DNA from 2 places in the Priestia sp. JNUCC 25 genome. Region 2 is predicted to be linked to the other one. Evidence: predicted binding sites of a transcription regulator. Region 2 holds the regulator's gene; the other holds the start of a gene.
What was found. The regulator LexA, encoded in region 2, represses DNA repair genes until DNA is damaged. The targets are predictions, from matches to a motif close to CGAACATATGTTCG.

Region 1 (3,371 bases), 860 kb from region 2:
ACGGTAATTTCAAAATTAGAGATTAGCGCTTCTCTAAGAGGACGCGTTTCTCCTTCTTTATTAACCGTTACATTTTCACTTGCATCCCACTTGAATTCGTTAAGAAGAAGATCAACAAGCTCCGGGTCATTTTCAGGATAAATACCTAAACTGTCTCCTGGTTCATACGTCAAACCTGAACCTTCTAGAGATAGTTCTAAGTGTCGCGTTTCTTTATTTGATCCGCGGCCGTTTAAGTTTAAGTTCTCAAGCACTTCTGCTTTAAAAGGATTTGTTCTTGAATATGGTGAAGTTCCTGCAGGAGCTTCCGCTGGAACAGCTGCCGAAGCGCTGTGTCCTTTCGCTTCGCTTAATCCATCAATAACACCTTTAAGCCATTTATTTGCGGGCTCTTCAAAATCTAAATCACAGTCAACGCGCGGATACAGTCTTTCACCGCCAAGTTCTGCTAAGCGCACATCAAATTCTTTTCCTGTTTGACAGAAAAATTCGTATGAGCTGTCTCCAAGCGATAAAACAGAGAAACGGAAGTTCTCAAGTTTTGGCGCTCGACGGCCGTGAAGAAATTCATGGAAAGATAGCGCATTATCAGGCGGCTCTCCTTCTCCATGTGTACTTACGACAATTAATAAATTTTCAAGTTTCTTTAAATTATTTGGTTTGAAATCATTCATAGAAGATACGGTTACATTAAAGCCTTTTGCTTCAAGCGTTTTGCCTGTATTTTCAGCAAGTCCTTGAGCATTTCCTGTTTGTGATCCATAAAGAATCGTTACGTCTTTTGAAACTGTCTGTTTCGTTTGAGCAGGCGCTGCTGTAGAAACGTCTGGCGTTCCTTCGGCAGACGTAGATTGAGATGCTGTTAAATAACCGCTCAACCACATTTTTTGTGCTTCTGTTAATGTCGGCAGAAGGCGATTAAGCAAATCTGCTTGTTCTTGATTAAAAGGGCTGTTTACTACCTTAAGTTGCAACACTGTCCACCTCACAAAAATATATAATTTAAATATGTATGCTTTTACGAATCATCTTCAACAACATTTAATACCTGTGTCTAATTAATCAATGATGTTTCCCTTCATACATTATTATTCCTATAGATTATATCAAATTTAATTATATAAATCATTAGAAAATTCTTATCAAATTCGTCTACCTGCATTTTATCGGAGAAGAATAAATTAGTAAAATACATATAATTGATAACTAGTATTAAGATCATTAATAATTGAAGCTGTAGTTACGTTTTTTATAAACACAGTTACTTCTATATTTGTTCATTCTACATCCTTCACATGAATATGAATATTTTGTAATTTTTAGATAAGTTTTGTAGAAACGGTTTTCTTTCTCATCAGAATGTTACATAATAAATGTAACATTAATCCTTTTAAAAAACACTATACAGAAAAGACAGTATATTCTGAAATTTAGGACAGTTTATAGGTGGGCTAGCAACCTTTTATTCGATCTATTCATACACGTTGGAGAATATAAAGGGAAGCTTGCAGTACATAAAATTCCCTTTTGCTCATCTCAAATGAAAGGACTGGCTTTTAAATCAGGTAATCTTTTTTAAGGAGGCTTCTCGAATGTTTTTACGAGAATTAACGAAAAGTGGGACGATAACTGTTTCTTACTATAAAGATGGAACGTTGCAAACGTGCAAAGGCCGCGTGCACAACTTAAATCTCCATCAGCAAATTCTATCCGTAAAAGACGAAAATGAAGCCGTTGTTTCCCTTCAGCTTTCTGATATTAAATCCATTCATTAGTATGTAAAATTAAGGAGGAATTCTCATGTGGAAAGATAATAAGCAAGCGCTTACAGATTTTGTGTCGGAAGATCGGTTTGAACTGAACTTATATTTAACGTATTTGCTTGATCAAATTTCGTATGACACGTCTAAACAATCCCCTTTTCTTCGTAAGCCTAATGAAACAACTAGTTAATATAGAAAAAAGCGCACAAATTTGTGCGCTTTTTTTAACGTGATGGCTCTACTTCAGCAATGCCTTCTTCTGGTTTTTCTTCGGCTTTTTTATTTGAAAGCTTGATCTGCCTTAAGAACAATGTGCATACCGCTCCTAAAATAATAAAAGCTAAGCCCATGAAAAAGACGCTGTGTAATGCGCTCATTAGCGAGGTCTTCAAAATTGGCACAATGCTGTCTGAAAGGGCAGCTGGAATACTCTTTAGCGCTTGGGGGCTAAACAGCATCTGCAGCACACTTTCAGGATTCGTATCAATCGCTTTTTTAAACCCGTCCGCAAAAGCACTTGCTTGAGCAGGCAATGTGTTTAAATATGGAACGAGTTTGTCAGTAAGAAGCGTACCTGATTTTGCATTCATCACCGCTCCTAAAATGGTAATACCGAACGTTCCTCCAATTGAACGGAAAAATTGACTTGATGATGTAACCACACCGAGCTCTTCTTTTGAAAAGCTCTCTTGAAGAGCAAGTGTTAAAATTGGCATCACAAGACCCATTCCTAAACCGATTATGGCCATATAAGAAGTGGCAACAAGTTTGCTAGTATGAAGGTCTAATGTTGTTAACAAGAAGAACCCTCCTGCCATAATGAGCATACCCGTTACGATTTGAGGCTTGATTCCAACTTTATAAACAAGCTGCCCTCCAATAATACTTGTTACAATCATTGAAATCATCATCGGCGTCATAATGGTACCGGATTCCGAGGCGCTGACTCCAACGATTCCTTGCATAAAGAACGGAACAAACGTAATGGCTCCGAACATGCCGATGCTCATAAAAAAGCCAATGATATTTAAAAGCGTAAACGTTCGGTTCTTAAATAAATACATCGGAAGAATCGGCTCTTTGGCTTTCGTTTCCACAATAATAAAGCTTATGATCCCAACAACAGCCAGTGTAAATAGACTAACAATTTGCCAAGAGTTCCAGTCGTAGTCTTTTCCTCCAAAGCTCAGGGCCAGAAGCAAGCTCACTACTCCGATAACCATTGTGAACATACCCGCTACATCGAATTTCACAGGTCCCGTATGTTTCTTTCCTTGAAGTCCCAGTGCAATAAAAACGGTAGCGAGTATCCCTACCGGCAAGTTGATGTAAAACACCCATTTCCAATTCAGTGAATCAACAATCCATCCGCCAATTTGTGGACCAATGACAGAAGCAAGGCCGTAAATTCCTCCGAATACTCCTTGAAATTTTGCTCGTGCTTTTCCTGTAAATAAATCACCGATTACAATCATTGCCATCGGCATCATAACGCCACCGCCAATTCCTTGTAATGCACGGAATAAAATAAGCTCTGTCATGTTATTTGCCATTCCACATAGAGCAGAAGCGACCATAAAAATAATAAGTCCTGTAACATAAATTACT
Region 2 (3,371 bases):
ATATAAAACCTATCTCCTTATAATCAATAATTAAAATTACCGAACCGTTCCGGCAACATGTAGTCATCTTACTAAATCTCTTTCGTTTTATCAAGAGATTGAGCACTGTCTTGGTACTCTTGATAGCGACGATGTACCGTCGCTTTTGAAATATTATAACCAAAACCTTTTAGCGTAACTGAAATTTCAGCAAAGGTTAAGCCGTTATGACGAAGGCGGACAATTTCTTCAATCGGCGCTTCTTTTTTTTCTCTTCCCGAGTTAACTCCTTGATTTTTTAAATTTTGCTGCGGACGATAACCGTTTTCTACGGCTCTTTTCATTCCTCTTTTAATTTTAGCATTATGTAATTTCCGCTGATGCTCTTCCACTAAGCTAATAATATCTAACACCATTGAGTCAGATTCTGAAAGCTGAAGCTGGCCTTGATGACTAATCGTATAGATTGTAGCATTTTCTTTATGAAAAGCATGAAGCAGCGCAATTCGGGCGTTTCCTCTGCCTAATCGTGTTTCGTCTTGAATGAGCAGCACAGATATTTTCTCTTCTTTCATTGTATGAAGAACATCCAAAATCCCCTCTCTGTCTACATCATATCCGCTTGCTTTTTCCATCACGACTTTTTTCACCTTTAGATGGTGAAGATCAGCAAGCTTTTTTAATTCTTCTTGCTGGCGCTGTAAAGATGTTTCTTGGGTTTTTTTATCCGTACTGACACGGCAATAAATAATGGCATCCACTTTTATCACGACCTTTTCGGCTTCTAACAATATTCAGGAACGGCCGTTACACACTACTGTTCAATTGCCACTTGATTATGTAACTCTTTTTTTAAAACAGGAATATATAATTTATCTCCAGGAGATAAAGACTGGGCAGTGTCTGAGTTTAAATCATTGACGTCTTCAACCCATTTGACAAATTCATTGGTGGTCAAATGATGGTGATTATGATACTTGTTGGACAAGTCCCAAAGCGTATCTCCTTTTGTAATAGTAACCGTTGAATATTTGTCTAAATCTACTTTATCCGCTCCTAAAACCAGCGTCAATACATATGTAAGTGCAGCGATAACTGCAAAAAAAATAGCGTAATGTTTCATAGAATGTAAGAATTGTTGCATATTATGATCCCCCTATCAGAATATATGTTCTTATTTTAGTGAGAACATTTGTTTCTGTCAATGGAATTCTTCGAACTTATGTTTGTATATTGACACATCACGTGGTATAATTCACCTAAAGAATAGCTAAAATCGAGGTGAAAAATATGAAGCTATCAAAACGTCAACAAGACATACTAGATTTTATTAAGCACGAAGTAAAATTAAAAGGTTATCCGCCTTCTGTTCGCGAGATTGGGGAAGCGGTAGGATTAGCCTCTAGCTCCACTGTACACGGGCATTTAGCTCGTTTAGAAAGCAAAGGGTTAATTCGCAGAGATCCAACAAAACCGAGAGCAATCGAAGTTCTTCAACTAGACGAAGTAAACATCCCTAAAAGCAATGTCATTAATGTTCCTGTTATTGGTAAAGTAACAGCGGGGCTTCCTATAACAGCCGTTGAAAATGTGGAAGAATATTTCCCTCTTCCAGATAAATTCGTTTCTCCAGATGATCATGTATTTATGCTTGAAATTATGGGAGAAAGTATGATTGAAGCAGGTATTCTAGATGGCGATATGGTAATCGTACGTCAGCAGCAAACAGCTAATAATGGAGATATTGTGGTCGCTATGACCGAAGACAACGAAGCAACGGTAAAACGCTTCTTTAAAGAAGAAAATTTCGTTCGTTTACAGCCTGAAAATTCAACGATGGCGCCTATTATTCTTCGCCACGTAACGATTTTAGGAAAAGTAACTGGTGTATATCGCACTATTCACTAATCAGACACTGTATGTAAAACCAACTAATCATGATGTTAGTTGGTTTTTTTACGTTTGTTTTCTAAAAAAATTGGCATATTATAAATGATACGTTGAATCATCGCAGGCAGGTAGAACGGTTTTTATAAAGCTTGTTTTACCCTTTACTTTCTATCTGCATTTCCTCGACTCTTACAAGGAAATACAACCGACTATAAAAAGGATGTAGTTTATGACCAATACACTAAGGAAAACAGAACCATTTCAAACCATTGTACCTACCAAAGCAATGAACATGTTTCTTTTTCCTTTTTCCTTTGACCGAAAAAATAAAGAGCAGCTTGTTCATGCACTGGAAGCAAATTTGTTCGAGTTTTTTTCCATTCAAAACAAACATTTAGAAAAAGAATACTACGGAGAACAATATTACGTATCTCATGATAGCCTGGATCAATATTTTCTTCCTTACATTGAATGCATTCTATTCCCTGACTCGTGCGAAAAAGAAGGGTTGCTTAGATTTTCAAAAAAAATAGACCATGCCATTACGTTACACACTTCCTCCACCACCGTGTCTAGCAACGTGCTGTCTGTGGATGTTTTTTTATGTCCTTTTGAAATTGGCGTCATGACCATTCGCACTGAGATGAGCCATAATCATTACACCTATGATGATATTTTAGAGTTCATGAATCATTTTCGTGTATTAGAACCGAAGCTTGCTGAAGAGCATGGATCCACCATTACCTATGAACATCATCGCTATAGCAAAGTGCAAGATTATATTTTTTCACAGCTCGCGCCATTTTTGAACGAACACATCAAGAAAGAAGCCACACGTGAACAGCACGTTGGGAGCCTTCCTTATTTTATCGATGAACGGATGTTTGTGTTAAGTTATGTAACGGTAAATCAAGAGCAAGAGATTAATTCCACAACTTTATTTCGTACTGGACAGCTAAATAGCTATACGCCTGGCGGGAAAGCGTTTATTTCTGCACACAATCATGAGTATATTAAAACGTATAATACTAAACACGTGTATTCCAGATGGGCTCCTGAAACCTATTACGTCATAACAGACCATGTGTTTTCGTGTATTTCTAAATCGACAGACTCTAAAACGGATCAGCTTTTGATGAATCATCTATTTGGCCAGCATTACTATAATTTATTTTTACATTTTTTCTATAAAATCGTGTTGCTAAAACTATCTTATGAATATTCTCAGCTCACGTTTCATAAAAATTCAGAGGGCATTGAACGACTAATCCGCTCTATTACCGTGTTTTCAGGTAAATATTTGTTTTTAGAAATTAGCTCTCGCACAGAAGGTCAAGAGTTTTCTGAGCTCTTTAAAAAAATCTTTCATATCAATTCTCTTTATCAAGAAGTCAAAGAAACCCTTGGTACTTTGTACCAAAATCAAGAGAAAATCGCAGCCAAGCGTCACAATTACTTATTATTAATTTTAACGATTTACACGGTTCTTTCCGGTATTTACG

Region 1: the regulator LexA is predicted to act here: its motif matches at 1,456-1,469, upstream of JNUCC25_RS15560 (YolD-like family protein).

Annotation. Positions count from the first base shown of each region.
Region 1 is NZ_CM132211.1:3,038,065-3,041,435, forward strand. Features, by position in the region: gene JNUCC25_RS15555 (assimilatory sulfite reductase (NADPH) flavoprotein subunit) at 1-974, opposite strand, end outside; gene JNUCC25_RS15560 (YolD-like family protein) at 1,593-1,775, shown strand; gene JNUCC25_RS15565 (hypothetical protein) at 1,801-1,953, shown strand; gene JNUCC25_RS15570 (MDR family MFS transporter) at 1,988-3,371, opposite strand, start outside.
Region 2 is NZ_CM132211.1:3,896,188-3,899,558, forward strand. Features, by position in the region: gene JNUCC25_RS20530 (DUF896 domain-containing protein) at 1-2, opposite strand, end outside; gene JNUCC25_RS20535 (YneB family resolvase-like protein) at 72-740, opposite strand; gene yneA (cell division suppressor protein YneA) at 794-1,123, opposite strand; gene lexA (transcriptional repressor LexA) at 1,270-1,887, shown strand; gene JNUCC25_RS20550 (magnesium transporter CorA family protein) at 2,099-3,371, shown strand, end outside.